2 regions of the Exiguobacterium sp. UBA3968 genome follow, and region 2 is predicted to be linked to the other one. Evidence: predicted binding sites of a transcription regulator. Region 2 holds the regulator's gene; the other holds the start of a gene.
What was found. Region 2 encodes LexA, which represses DNA repair genes until DNA is damaged. Its sites were predicted from a motif close to CGAACATATGTTCG; they were not measured.
Positions count from the first base shown of each region.

Region 1: B3S86_RS00835 (NUMOD4 domain-containing protein) is a predicted target of LexA. The motif match lies at 5,265-5,278, and genes of this name have one in related genera.

Region 1 covers NZ_DGCW01000004.1:128,616-136,217, reverse strand. Annotated here, with positions in the region: gene B3S86_RS00865 (acyltransferase family protein) at 1-1,562, opposite strand, end outside; gene B3S86_RS15380 (ATP-binding protein) at 1,699-1,860, opposite strand; gene B3S86_RS00860 (hypothetical protein) at 1,861-1,998, opposite strand; gene B3S86_RS00855 (bifunctional transcriptional activator/DNA repair enzyme AdaA) at 2,161-3,204, shown strand; gene B3S86_RS00850 (DNA alkylation repair protein) at 3,201-4,247, shown strand; gene B3S86_RS00845 (GNAT family N-acetyltransferase) at 4,248-4,589, shown strand; gene B3S86_RS00840 (AAA family ATPase) at 4,627-5,205, opposite strand; gene B3S86_RS00835 (NUMOD4 domain-containing protein) at 5,338-5,865, shown strand; gene B3S86_RS00830 (methyl-accepting chemotaxis protein) at 5,913-7,562, opposite strand.
Region 2 covers NZ_DGCW01000005.1:432,431-440,032, forward strand. Annotated here, with positions in the region: gene glpK (glycerol kinase GlpK) at 1-92, opposite strand, end outside; gene B3S86_RS03850 (MIP/aquaporin family protein) at 136-837, opposite strand; gene B3S86_RS03855 (metal-binding protein) at 1,024-1,494, opposite strand; gene lexA (transcriptional repressor LexA) at 1,526-2,140, opposite strand; gene yneA (cell division suppressor protein YneA) at 2,352-2,639, shown strand; gene B3S86_RS03870 (YneB family resolvase-like protein) at 2,685-3,338, shown strand; gene B3S86_RS03875 (DUF896 domain-containing protein) at 3,452-3,688, shown strand; gene tkt (transketolase) at 3,967-5,955, shown strand; gene B3S86_RS03885 (YneF family protein) at 6,079-6,309, shown strand; gene B3S86_RS03890 (ABC transporter transmembrane domain-containing protein) at 6,431-7,602, shown strand, end outside.

The DNA.
Region 1 (7,602 bases), on a different contig from region 2:
TCGGCATTTGCAAATTGGTCGAGTAAGCTATTCAACTGATCTTTGCGGAAGCTGCCGTTCGTTCCAAGATGGAGGATGACTTGGCGTCCATGTTGATTGTACGACGCATACTGCTCACTTAGCGGAATCGCTTCTCGTAGCTGTCGACCGAGTTTCGCATCAATCGTCAGTTGTTTGAGTGTACTGCCGAGATAATCTTCGACACCGAGCAGGACGGAGTCACCGATTGCAAGCGTCGGTCGACAAATTTTTCGTTGATCAGGTTTTGCTTTCGGTGTCGTCGGTTTGAGGACCGGTTTCGGTTTTTCTTTTGGCGCCGCTATCTTATGGAAGGCGGGTTCTGGCTTCGGTGTATCGGAAACAGCAAGAATCGATAAGTTACCAATGAAGCTGACGATAAGGATCGTCAACACGGCAACACTCGCCCACTGTATCGTTGAGAACTGACGTAACTGTTGCGGATGTAGCGATAAACGCTTCAAGTAACCAGACAGTCCGAGTTGACGAATCGGACGCTCGATGAAGCGATACGACGCTTCTGTTAACGCAACAAGAATAACTATGATCAATATAGTCCGTAGTACCGAGAATGTTCCAATTTGCTCGACCGGTGTCAGCAACGTGATGACGGGAAAATGCCATAGATATAAGCCGTACGACCGTTTGCCGATCGCAATAAGTGATGGACGCGCAAACCAACGACTCCAAATCGACGCCGGATGGGCGATCGTAGCAATCAATAGGGCGGCAAGGAGCGAAACGATGAAAAAGCCGCCGCGGTATAAAAAGCTTCCGAACTCACTCGTTACAACCATCAGTAAAAGTAAGAGTGGCAACGTGACAGCACCTGTTTGATTCAACAATCGAACACCACGTTTTGGGATATCAATCTTAAAGCGGGTCGGTTGCCACGCGAACGCGAGCAAGCTCCCGATCAATAAGGCGAATAATCGTGTATCGGTACCGTAGTAGACACGACTCGGATCCTCACCCGGTGTGAATTGAATCGCCATCGCGAGCACGGATGCGCCGATCGCGACACCAATCAATTGAAGGAACAGGCGACGATTTTTCATGCCGAACCAAAGTAGGATCGGGAATAGCAGGTAGAACTGTTCTTCGATCGCGAGCGACCAAAGGTTTTGGATCGGTGACGGTTTCCCGAACGACTCGAAATACGAGACGTCATGGAAGATATACCACCAATTTGTTCCGTAAATAAGCGCAAAGGCACTATCTTGACGAACTGTATGCAATAGCTCGCGTTCAAAGACGGTTACATATCCGAGAACGAGTAACAGCATGACGAATAGAGCTGGGAACAAACGACGGAAACGATGAATCCAAAACCGTTTCAAATCGAGGCGCCCGGTCGTTCGCCACTCGCGTAACAAAAGACCAGTAATCAGGTAACCGGATAGGACGAAAAAGAGATCAACACCGAGGAAACCACCAGAGAAGAATGAAACAGATAAGTGGTAGAGAATGACAGACAGGACAGCGAAAGCACGTAAGCCGTCAAGCCCTGGCATATATGTAATCGAACGAGACGAGGATTTCATAAGACACGAACAACTCCTTTAAAACGACAACTAATTTCTAACAGTCTTTAGTGTATCGAATTCCAATTTCAAAGAAGTGTCTAAGAAGTAACAACCTAGCCCAAAAAAGCACCCGACGAGAGCATCGGATGCTGACTTACGAATGACGCGGAAAACGACACGTGACGGAAAAGCGGTTGTCTGCTGAAGTGAGCTGGACACTTCCGTGATGGCGCGCCATGATTTGTTGAACGATCGACAGACCAATACCGGAACCGCCGGAAGAACGCGATGCGTCAGACGTTCCGAACGGCGTCAGTCACGCGTTTAGTTCCTCTAGCGTATAGATCGTTTCAATCGCATTCGAGCAAATCAGTTGGATGCCTTGTGCTCCTTCTTTGATTGAAATCCGAAGATCACCGATTCCGTGAAGTGTTTCTTTAAAAAAATCAAACATGAAAACCCTACTTTCCGTTGAGTATAGCATGTAGTATGCACGTCGTCCCTTTCGAAAACAGGAGGAGAATTCTTAACTGAATCTTAAACAGATCAATGCCTGATTTTCGGCGACATCGTAACCGGACAAGCCGTTATACTAAAGGCAAAGGAGGAGAAAGCGATGGAACATCACACGTATTATGAAGCACTCGTTCGACGAGACGTGACGTACGAAGGAACGTTTTTCGTCGGGGTCAAGACGACCGGTATTTTTTGCCGCCCGACATGTCCGGCACGAAAACCGAAGGCGGAGAACTGCGAGTTTTTCGAGACGGCGCAAGAGGCATTGCTCGCTTCCTATCGACCGTGTCGGCGGTGTCATCCGCTCGCTTATCCAGGCGATCACGGTACGGTTCAACGTTTGATCGAAGCAGTCGAGGCAGAACCAGATAAACGGTTCAAAGAAGCTGATTTCCGAGCACTTGGTTTGGACGAATCAACAGCACGGCGCCAGTTCAAGAAACGGTTCGGGATGACGTTCGTTGCCTATGCTCGGGCACGGCGGATGGGGTTAGCGATGAAAGAGATTCGGACTGGGAAGCCGGTCATCGAAGGGCAGTTAGCAGGAGGCTATGAATCAAGCAGTGGTTTTCGTGAAGCGTCAGCACGGATGCTCGGGGAAGCACCGTCTCGTTTTGACGGACAGGTCTTGCGCGCGAAATGGCTCGATACACCGCTCGGTTCGATGCTTGCGATTGCGGATGAACAACACTTGCATCTCCTTGAATTCGTCGATCGACGGGGACTTGAGCGAGAAATTGAACAATTGCGTCAAAAAGCGCGTGCTGTCATCGTGCCTGGGGAGTCACTCGTCTTTAAACAGATTGAAGGGGAGCTCCGTCGTTACTTCAAAGGAGAACCGGTCTTGTTTCAGACGCCACTGATGCGGTACGGAACGCCCTTTCAACGCCGCGTCTGGGAAGAACTTGAACGGATTCCGAGTGGCGAGACGATCTCGTATCAAGAACTGGCAATCCGAATTGGTCAACCAACCGCCGTCCGCGCTGTCGCACGAGCAAACGGAGCAAATCAACTAGCAATCATCATTCCATGTCATCGGGTCATTCGAACGAACGGGGATTTAGGTGGATACGCTGGGGGACTTGCACGCAAGGAAACATTGCTCAAACTGGAGCGTACACGGAAGGGACTAGATATAGGATGAGTTTGATTAAAGATGTGTTTTCACCGAGTTGGCTCGATGAATTAGAAGAAGCGGTCGACGTACCAGACTTTCGCAGACGAGTCGAACGCAAGGACTGGGACGAGCTTGCGTTTAAACAACGCGTCCGTCGTGTTGCGGAGACGCTAGAATCCGTCCTGCCACCGTTTCCGGACTCGGTGCCGGAGCTAGAGCGACTCGCACCGCAGTTTACCGGACTACCGGGAATTGTTTTTCCCGAGTATGTCGAACGGACAGCAACACTCGTTGACTGGAAGCTTGCGTTAGAGACACTCGTTAAATTGACGCCGTATTCGACGTCTGAGTTCGCTGTCCGGCGTTTTCTACTCGCTGATCAAGAGCGTTATCTCGAGCAAGCACTCATGTGGGCAACATCAGACGATGAACATGTTCGGCGCTTAGCGTCGGAAGGGACACGACCGCGTCTGCCATGGGGACAAGCGATTCCGAGTCTGATTGCTGATCCGCGACCGGCGTTACCGGTTCTTGACGCGTTACTACAGGATCCGTCACTCTACGTCCGAAAAAGTGTCGCCAATCACTTGAACGATATTTCAAAGACACATCCGGAATATCTGATTGAGCGGATCGAACGTCATTTAGCAACAGATCCGAACACGGACTGGATTTTGCGCCACGCCTCCCGGACGTTACTCAAACGCGGAAATCCAGAAGTCTTACAATTGTTCGGTCACGTTACGCAAGGTGAGGTCGAGATTACAAATTTAGTCGTCTCGCCGGTTACGATTGGCGGAGAGCTCGACTTCTCGTTCACCGTGACGAGTTCTGTTCCACAACGTTTACGCTTGGAGTACGCGATCGATTACGTCAAACAACGCAGAACGAGTCGGAAGGTGTTTCAACTGCGGGAGCGGGAAGTTAAAGGTGTCTTACAAGTCGAAAGACGCCAATCGTTTCGGAACATGACGACGCGTGTCCATTATCCTGGTACACACACATTGACGATTTTGATTAATGGAGAGGCTTACGCGACAGCAACGTTTGAGGTCGAGGAGGAGAGCTGAATGCAAGGACGGCATCCGGATTTTAAAACGTCACGATTATTTGTCGAAGCAACGGATGAAGAATCGGGTTGTAAGTGGACGCTACATGCGATACGTGAGAAAACGATCATCGGAACGATTATCTTCACTTGGAATGCATCCACCGGAACCTTACGTTACACGACGACTGATGAGGACGATCGGCACGGGTACATCACGGAAGCCTTGACGTCGATTTTGTCTTATCTCGCACGGACGTTATTACTGACGCGTGTTTATAGTGAAGCGGGCAGTGACACGGTCTGGCGTCGGAACGGATTTCAGTTGCAGGCGAATCGATATGCACGCGAACTTCATCATTAAAGCCCCGTCTGCTGAGCAGAACGGGGCTTATTTGTGATTAGACCGTTGTTTTCGACCAGTTGAAATGTTCGCAAATCGCTTCAGCGCTTTCACGCGCACTTAACTGTTCCGTATCAAGAAAGAGGTAATTGACGTCCGGCAATTCGCCTGGTAGCGAGCGTGTCCGGTATCCGTCCGCCGTCTCGCGTAAGTCTTGTTCAGAAGCAGCGAGGTCGCGCTTCGTCACTTTGTGCGTCAATCGGTTTTCGGTCGTGTTCCGGTGCAGACGGGTCGCGACCGGCGCATCCAGTTCAACGATATAGACGTCAGCACCTGCTTGTTCGAACAACTCAACCGTTTCTTCGATGAACTCGAGACCACCACCTTCGACGCCGAATAGACAGAGGAATGTAAACAGGACACCTTCAAGCGAACTGTTCGCCATTTCCTTGAACATCTCGCGCCGAATCGTATCTTTTAAGCGGTGATGGGCGGGTTCAGAGAAATCAAAGTAAGGCAATAACAAGTCGATCGTCTGGTGGTTATGGAAGACTTTCATCTCCGTCAACCGTTCGATTTCCTGACCAATCGTCATCTTTCCGACTGCTTGGGGACCAAGTAACAAGACAAATTTCATGGACGAACCTCATTTCCTTTTTCTGCTAAGAATAGCACATTCCGATGAGTGACATCACTAGAACGTTTGTTCGTAATTTGATATAATTCAGGTATGAAGTCCCGTCGTGTCCTTGTCTGAAGGAGGACAACTATGCAAGAGCAATGGAAAGCCGTCATCGGCTATGTAGGTATATATGAAGTCTCATCGCTTGGTCGCGTCAGGTCGCTTGATCGGACGATCGTGACATGTCGCGGTGTCCGGCAACGACGAAAAGGTGTCTTGCTCCGACCGCGGCTCAATCGGGAAGGATATCGGAAAGTCACGCTCTATCAACGGGGGCGAGGAGAACGAGTGCAGGTCGGTCTACTCGTTGCGCAAGCTTTTCTGACGGTTGACGTTACGGAAGCGCGACTCGTCCGACGCAACGGTAAACGAGCTGACGATCAGTTGTCGAACTTGGACGTGTTGCCTTCATTTGATCAGCAGTATACCGAACTACTTGGTGAGTTTGATCTCTTATTAGAACAACATGTGACACTGTCATCATTCCAGATTCGAGCGATTCGCGCCCAATATGAAAAAGGGAAGACGATTCGTCAACTGGCGGAGCAGTATCAGGTGACGGAGAACCGGATTCGCAATATCATCGATAAAAAGGAAGCACGTTATATCGGCTGAGAACAGAGGAAAAGAGCGCTTGCCAGGAATGGCAGGCGCTCTTTTTGTTAAGACGACGATTCGCTCGAGCGAACGGTCTGTTGCAACGAACTGATCCGTGACTCGAGTACCGCGCTATGTGTCTTCAATTCCGTTTGCTGAATGACGTGGTGTTGCATTTGATCCCCGAGTACTTGGCTATAGGACGAGAGCTCTGACATCAACTTTTGGACAGATTGTAGATGCTGTTGCATATTCGACTGGACTTCTGCGACGATTTGACGTTGGTGTTCAACGGTCCCCAGTGTCGTCTCGATCGTCGTCGCTTCAGTCAGCATCTGTTGCAAGTGCTCTGTTGCGGTTTCGAGCTGTTGTGACGTCGAGAGAAACCGTTCCGTCATCTGCGAGAGCGCTTGTTCGACTTGAGTGAGCCCTGTCGTCCACGTCTGATTGACCTGACGGATGTGGTCCGTACTCGTCCGGATATCGATCGCTAGTCTTTCGACTTCCTTGGCCACGACCGTGAAGCCACGACCGGCTTCGCCGGCACGAGTTGCCTCGATCAGCGCATTCAGCGATAGGCGGCGCGCCTCTTCAGCGACACGCTGGATGTGGGAAATCGAGGTGTCCATCTGCTGCTGTAGATGTGAGGTCTGTTGCAAGATTTGCTCTGTCGTCGCGGATTGTTCCTTCAGCAAGTAGCTTTCTTGTTGTAATGTCCCAAGTGTCGTGTGATTCGTCTGAACAGTCTGTTGAAAACGAGTTACGGCACGTTGGCTGTTCAGAAGTGTCGTTTGCATTTCGCTTAACGCATCGTGTCCTTGGGCAGTCAAACATGTGGAGGCGATGATCGTCTGATTCATCTGCGTCGATTGCGCAAGTAAGGAACCGGCGACTTCATAGACGGCCTGCACCGATTCATCCATCGCGGATAAATGCGATGAAAAGTGAGGCTGGACGGATTCAAGTTCCTGACTGGCTTGTTGCATCTCGACCGTCAAATCCCCAATCTGTTGCATCAACTGATTGTATTGAAACGTCAGCTGTTGTAACTCAAAGGTCGTCGTCTTAAGCGTTAACGGACGATACGATCGCTTTGCATGGGCTTCTTCAATCTGTAGAGCGAGTTTCGATAACGGTGCCAGTTGTCGTTGAATTCGCCAGCGGATCAAGAGGCTGATGCTGACAAGTGTGATTACGCTCACCCAGATAAGTGTCCAAGCTAAATCTCGAGCAGGAGCGATTAATTTATCGCGATCGGTCGTCAGCAAGATGACGTCATCAAGTTCCGGAATCGTCATCGCGACAAGAAACTGGTCTTGATTTGAAAAGGCATATGTACGAGCTGTTTTTAAATGCTGTAGTAGTTGTTTCCGTTTTGCTGGGTCGAGTGTCAACGGTCGGAACGCCTCACTCGTGTTCAGGCTTTGAAAGCGAGTCGTGTAGTCATCACGTGATAAGTCGGTTCGCTGTTGCTGTTGCAATCGTTTAATGGCACGCGTACGGTCTGTTGCGTCATTCGGATATGCGAGAAACGTTGCCCGGACGTTCGCATCAAACATCGTTAATTCGCGCATCAGCCGTTCCTCAGTCGCTGCGACGGATTGTTGGTACGACGCGTAAACGCTTAGACCACTGATCACGATCAGTCCGATGGCGACGATCGGAATCAACCATCCATTTAATTGTTGTGCCAGTAATCGTTTTTTCTTTGGCATAAAATATCTCCTCCCGTATTCCTATCGGGAGGAGATAGCT
Region 2 (7,602 bases):
GCCGAGTTGACGATTTTCCCGTCGTGATCGAAGATGATCGCACGTGAGCTTGTCGTACCTTGGTCGAGTGCTAGGATATACTTGTTTTCCATTTCGAAATCCCCCTTGAGCGGTATGTGTTTGTGAAACGTGATCTTAGTAGATCAATTGATAGATGAACACGGCAAGCGCTCCGCCGATGATTGGACCAACAACTGGAATCCATGAGTAGCCCCAGTCAGATGACCCTTTATTCGGAATCGGTAAGATAGCATGTGCGATACGCGGTCCAAGGTCACGGGCCGGGTTGATGGCATATCCTGTTGTACCACCAAGTGATAGACCGATGACGACGACGAGTAAACCAACGATAAGTGGTTTTAAGCCGTCACCGAATGTCGTTAAACCGAGCGCCAAGATACCGAAGACGAGAACGAATGTCCCGATGATTTCAGAAATCAAGTTCGACGGCGTATGGCGAATCGCTGGACCTGTTGCGAACACACCGAGTTTTGCAGCTTGATCATCAGTCGCTTCAAAATGTTTCATGTAATGAAGCCAAACGAGAATGGCGCCGATGAAAGCTCCGACAAGTTGTCCGGCAATATAGACAGGAACGTCTGCCCACGGTAAATCAGAGTTTAAAGCAAGTGCAATTGTTAAAGCGGGGTTCAAGTGCGCTCCACTCTCAGCAGCGACGAATGCTCCTGTCATGACGGCAAGACCCCAAGCGAACGTGATGACAATCCATCCGCTGTTTTCGGACTTCGTCTTTCTCAAGACGACACCGGCGACGACACCATCCCCGAGCAGAATGAGGATCATCGTACCGATCATTTCCAATACAAAGTTATTCATGCAAAAACCCTCCCTTTGGATTAAAGCAAATAATGGTCTTTCTACTTTAAATTACTCCGATTTGATAACGTTTTCAATACATATAATTGAAATATAGGAATGGAAATTTTTTATTTTAATGTTTAAAGATACGAAAAATTGGATAAGAAAACACCTCGTCTTGCCTGCAAGCAAGCAAAAGAGGTGTTAACGACGACGCTTTTTTCTTTTTTTAGGTCGAAACCAACTACTGGAATAATCTAGTAGGATATGAATTGTACTCGCCACCATGATACCAATGACAAAAGCGGGTAGGGAAGCGAACCAGGAATCAATGGTCTCTGACGCGATGACTTGAAAATACAAGCTGAGAAATAATAAGGGAATCACAAGTGCAGCACTATAAAGGAGTCGGATGACATCCCCAATGATCAATCCATGTGACCAGATCGAGCGGTGGGGCATGATCTTCACATAAGGCATCCACAGGACTCGAAATGGTCCAAAGCGATAATACGGTTCTGACTTTAAATCGAGGTCAGGTGACAACCAAAGCGTACCGACAGCGATACCGATGGCAGTCGGTAACCAATCCGTTTGTTGCGTTGCGACCGAATACGCAACGTAACCCGTCAGTGCGACGGTATTGACGGTATCATGTACATTTCCTGAAGGCATGAAAAAAGACCAGTCGTAACTGGTCCCTCCGTCAATGAATCGTCCGATACACGCCGATTACCTTACCAAGAATGGAGACATTATCGAAATACATCGGATCCATCGAGTCATTTTCTGGTTGTAGACGTACCTGTTGATCTTCTAAGAAGAACCGTTTCACCGTCGCTTCGCTATCTTCGGTCATAGCTACGACGATTTCTCCGTTTTCTGCTGTGTTTTGTTGGCGTACGATGACACGATCGCCGTCAAGAATACCTGCGTTAATCATTGATTCACCATCGATCGTCAACATGAAGACCGTTTCGTTTCCTACATAATGTGCAGGGAGCGGGAACTGTTCTTCGATGTTTTCAATCGCTGTAATCGGAAGACCAGCTGTGACTTTCCCGATGACGGGAACATGAACGATGGCTTCCGTGATTTCTTCAGGCTTATCAAGCAATATCTCAATCGCACGTGGTTTCGTCGGGTCACGGCGAATCATTCCCCGTTTCTCGAGTCGATCCAAATGACCGTGTACCGTCGAGCTAGACGCGAGTCCGACTGCTTCTCCGATTTCACGAACTGATGGTGGATACCCCTTCAGTTTCACTTCAGAGACGATGTAGTCGAGAATCTCTTGTTGGCGCTTAGACATTTTCCGCATACGAATTGCCACCTCTTTCTGGATTGAAGTTTGAAATGTAAGAATATATGTTTCTAAATTCACTATAACATAGAACAAATGAGCGTACAAACAATTGTTCGACATTTTGTGTTGACCGAACACGGGTTCTGTGTTTATTATGAATTATGCGAACAATTGTTCCGCGAACGTTTATTCTAACTCATTCATTTCATATTTGGAGGGATTCATGATGATTCATACGATTCGTACTCATGCTTTTTCTATTCTCTTCTATGCATTAAGTATTGCCTTCGTGATCTTTTTACTCACACCACGCCCAGATGAAAAGGTAGCACAATTGATGACGGCTTCCGTTACGGTCGATGAGAACGCTACAGTCGAACAAATTGCTGAAGTCTACAATGACGGTTCGATGTCAGATGAGGAATACGTCAACTGGTTGATCAAAAATAATGATGTTGAGACAAAACATGTCATCTCAAAAAGCAAAATCGTTGTACCAATCGCACAACAATGACAAAATGGAAAAGTTGTGAAAGAACGAACAGGGATGTGAGGTACGATGAAGGTCGTGATTTATTGTCGAGTATCGACCGAAAAAGAAGCACAAGATAGTTCGATTGAACGCCAACGGATGGAGCTTTCGAAGGTTGCGTCTCAAAAGGGGTTTGATGTCGTAGATATCGTCTCTGAAAAAGAGAGTGGATATGATGTTGATCGGGAAGGGATGCTAACAGTTCTTGATTATGTGACACGCGATACGGTAGATGCGGTCCTCGTGACGGATGATACACGGATTGGTCGAGGGAATGCAAAAATCGCTATTTTGCATACATTCAAAAAACATGGGGTCCGCTTGATGACGCTTGATTCAGATGGAGAATATCAACTTGCGGATGCAGAAGCGATGGTCCTTGAGATCGTCTCACTCGTGGAAGAATACCAACGGAAACTGCATAATGCAAAAATCGCCCGTGGCATGCGACGAGCAGTCGAACAAGGTTTTCGCCCGGAACGAAATCTCAATCGCCAAGGAGAGAACGCAGGACGTAGTCGAAAAGACGTACCGATCGAAGAAATTGTACGTCTTCGAGAACTCGGATTGACGTTTTCTGATATCGCCATCACCTTGCGGGGGATGGGGCATGATATTTCAAAAGCAACGGTCAATCGTCGATATCTTGAATACCGCGAACTGACACCTAGCCCGGAATGAGAAGCAAGTAACCCGTCGACTGACGCGGTTAACTTGCTTTTTTTTATAAGCTCTTTTACAGTAAGAATACAATTGAACTACTCAAGTTTGAGTCATAAAGAAAGAGGGATTCCATGTTATCACAAGAACAATTAGATCGAATTAATGCATTAGCGAATAAATCAAAAGTTGAGCCGTTATCGGAAGCGGAAACGGCAGAGCAAAAAGAATTACGTGCAGCGTATCTCGCAGCATTCCGTGGATCGTTCAAAAACCAACTCATGGGTATGAAAATCGTCGATGAAGAGGGAACGGACGTAACACCTGAGAAATTGAAACAAGCACAAGAAGAAGAACGGAATAAACAATAATCGTTCGTTTCTTTTATAGAAAAAAGAGGTCTCGCGTCAAGCGGACCTCTTTTTTGTTTAAAGCGAGTATCTTTTTTGTTTAGAGTGAGTAGATGAGGAAACATTGTACGATAGCAATACATCTTAATAGCGATCTTTCATGGATTCATGCATCCTGTATGAGTCGATAGAACGGCTATAGATAGCGCATTCATTTTAATGTGACATACTATTTAGAAAAGTTGTATCACATTTAAGAGTATGCTAAAATGAGTAGGAATTTGTGAAAAAGAGAGAGGATGATTGTTTTGACGAACATGACGACAGTAGAACAATTAGCAATTAATACGATTCGTACCTTATCGATTGATGCCGTACAAAAGGCGAACTCGGGTCACCCAGGTATGCCAATGGGAGCAGCGCCGATGGCATTCTCGCTTTGGGCGGATCATATGAACCACAACCCTAAAAATCCAGAATGGTTCAACCGCGACCGTTTTGTACTTTCAGCCGGACACGGTTCGATGCTTCTCTACTCACTCCTCCACCTATCGGGATACGATCTATCGATGGATGATCTTAAATCATTCCGTCAATGGGGATCAAAAACACCGGGTCATCCGGAATACCGTCACACGGCTGGTGTAGATGCAACAACGGGTCCACTTGGTCAAGGGATCGCGATGGCAGTTGGTATGGCGATGGCAGAACGTCATCTTGAAGCAAAATACAACCGTGACGATCTCAACGTCGTCGATCACTTCACATACGGAATTTGTGGAGATGGAGACTTGATGGAAGGTGTCTCAGCTGAAGCGGCTTCACTCGCAGGTCACCTTGGTCTTGGTAAATTGGTCGTATTGTACGATTCAAACGATATTTCACTTGATGGCGATCTCGATAAATCATTCTCTGAAAACGTCCAGAAACGCTTCGAAGCGTACAACTGGCAAGTCATTCGCGTAGAAGACGGAACGGATATCGATTCGATTTCGAAAGCAATCGCGGCGGCACAAGCAGAGACGACAAAACCGACATTGATTGAAGTCAAAACAGTCATCGGTTTCGGTTCACCGAACAAATCAGGGAAGTCGGCTTCTCACGGTGCACCACTTGGTGAAGCAGAAATCAAATTGACGAAAGCAAGCTACATTTGGGATCACGAAGAGTTCTACGTTCCTGAAGAAGTCAAATCATTGTTTGACGAGCGGGTCGTCCAACGTGGTGCTTCTGCAGAAGACGCATGGAACGAGACAATGAAACAATACGAAGCAGCACACCCAGAATTGCATGCTGAACTCGTTCGCGCAATCGCAAACGAATTGCCAAGCAACTGGGAAGCAGACCTTCCGACATACGACTTGTCGTCGAAAAAAGCAACGCGTCAAACAAGCGGTGAAGTCTTGAATGGTCTCGCGAAGAACGTTCCGACATTGTTCGGTGGTTCAGCTGACCTTGCAGGATCAAACAACACGATGCTTAAAGGCGAAGCAGACTTCGATATCGATCCAAGCGGTCGCAACATTTGGTTCGGGGTACGTGAATTCGCAATGGCAGCAGCTGTCAACGGTATGGCACTTCACGGCGGCGTCATTCCTTACGGCGCGACATTCTTTGTCTTCTCGGATTACCTCCGTCCGGCGGTTCGTCTTGCTGCATTAATGGGACTTCCATCAATCTTCGTCTTGACGCACGACTCGATCGCTGTCGGTGAAGATGGTCCAACACACGAGCCAGTCGAACACTTGATGAGCTTCCGTGCAATGCCGAACGTCACGATCTACCGTCCGGCAGACGGAAAAGAGACGATCGCAGCATGGAAAACAGCAGTTCAAGCAAAAGATAAACCGACACTCCTCGTCTTGACACGTCAAGGTCTTCCTGAACTTGAAGGTACGACGACAGAGGGTGCTGAAAAAGGTGGTTATGTCATCGCTGGTGACGTTACGAAAGCTGATACACTCTTGCTCGGTACTGGTTCAGAAGTTCACCTTCTTGTCGAAGCACAAAAAGAACTTGGTGAATCAGCAGCTGTCGTTTCACTTCCATCATGGGAAGTATTCGAAGCACAATCAGCAGAGTATAAAGAATCGGTTCTTCCAAAACACATCACGAAACGTGTAGCAATCGAAGCAGGGGCTTCACTCGGTTGGTACAAATATGTAGGAACAGAAGGACAAGTCATCGGAATCGATCGTTTCGGCGCATCTGCTCCTGGAGACTTCCTCTTGAAAGAATACGGCATGTCTGTTGAGAACGTTTTAGCGACTGTCAAGCAACTCGGATAATCATTTCCGGAAAAACGGGTCCGATCTTACGTCGGACTCGTTTTTCATCTATTATCATCTATGCAAACAATTGGAATTATAGTATAGTAAAAAGCGACGTTTTAAGTTAGAGGAGGAAGCAACTTGGCTACATGGATTTGGATTTTAATTGCCCTTCTTTGCTTGGTAGCAGGTGTCGCCCTTGGTTTCTATATCGCTCGTCGATACATGATGAACTACTTGGAGCAAAACCCACCAATCAACGAAGATATGATTAAGACATTGATGATGCAAATGGGTCAAAAGCCATCACAAAAGAAAGTCAACCAAGTGATGCGTTCAATGAGTGGTTCAATGAAATCACCTAAAAAATAAGCTGTACGAAAGGGGACCAAATGGTCTCCTTTTTATTTGCTATTTTTTAGAAAGAGAACTAATCTAAAATGTGAGACTATTTCAAATAATCATAGGATTTAAAAAAGGGGGGGAGACTTGAATGGGAGTCTTCAGGAAACTCGGTTGGTTTTTCCGACGAGAATGGAAAGCGTATAGTCTTGGGGTCATCTGTTTGATTTTTGTGGCAGGGTTAGAACTTATTCCACCGAAGGTCATCGGAACGACAGTCAATGGTCTGAGTGAAGGAAGCTTGACGAAGAATGATTTGATTCGTCTAGCTGGTACATTGTTACTCATCGGGGTCGCGACGTATTTCATTCGTTATTTTTGGCGTTTTCACATTTTCGGTGCATCGATTCGCCTCGGGCGATTGTTACGCAGTCAACTGTATGGTCATTTTTCAGATTTGGATCAATCGTTCTATAAGAAATATCGCAGCGGAGATTTGATGGCACATGCGACAAACGACGTACAAGCTGTTTCGATGACAGCGGGGGCCGGCATTCTAACGCTCGTCGACTCGGTGACAATGGGGAGCTTTGTCATCATCACAATGGTCACGACGATCAGTTGGAAATTAACGCTCGTGTCACTTTTGCCAATGCCACTGATGGTCTATTTGACGTCACGCTACGGTAAGATGTTACATTCCCGTTTTCATGACGCGCAAGAAGCGTTCTCTGATTTGAACGATAAGGTCGCGGAGAGCATCAGTGGTGTCCGTGTCTTAAAAGCAACAGGGGAAGTCGAATCCGACGTGCAGACGTTTACCGATCTGTCTGATGACGTTGTTCAAAAGAATCGTCGTGTGGCGAAAATTGATGCACTGTTTGATCCGACGATTTTTGGATTAGTCGGTCTATCGTATATCATCGCGGTCGGCTATGGCGCCTACTTGTTACGACAAGGCGAAATCCGGATTGGGGATATCGTTTCCTTCACTACATATCTTGGTTTATTGACGTGGCCAATGCTCGCCTTCGGTTGGTTGTTCAACATCGTTGAACGGGGTCGTGCTTCCTATGACCGGATCGAACGGATGCTTGCGATCGAACCAGAAATTAAAGATGCGAAGGAAGCAGCAACGAGTGTCTCGTCACCAGAACTTCATGTCGGGATTAAACGATTCATCTATGACACGCAACCGGTCCTTCAAGAGATCGATGTGACGTTGAAGCCTGGGAAATCGCTTGGGATCGTCGGAAAGACGGGTGCTGGGAAATCGACATTCGTTCGTTTGTTATCGCGTGAATATGACGTTAAACAAGGCGC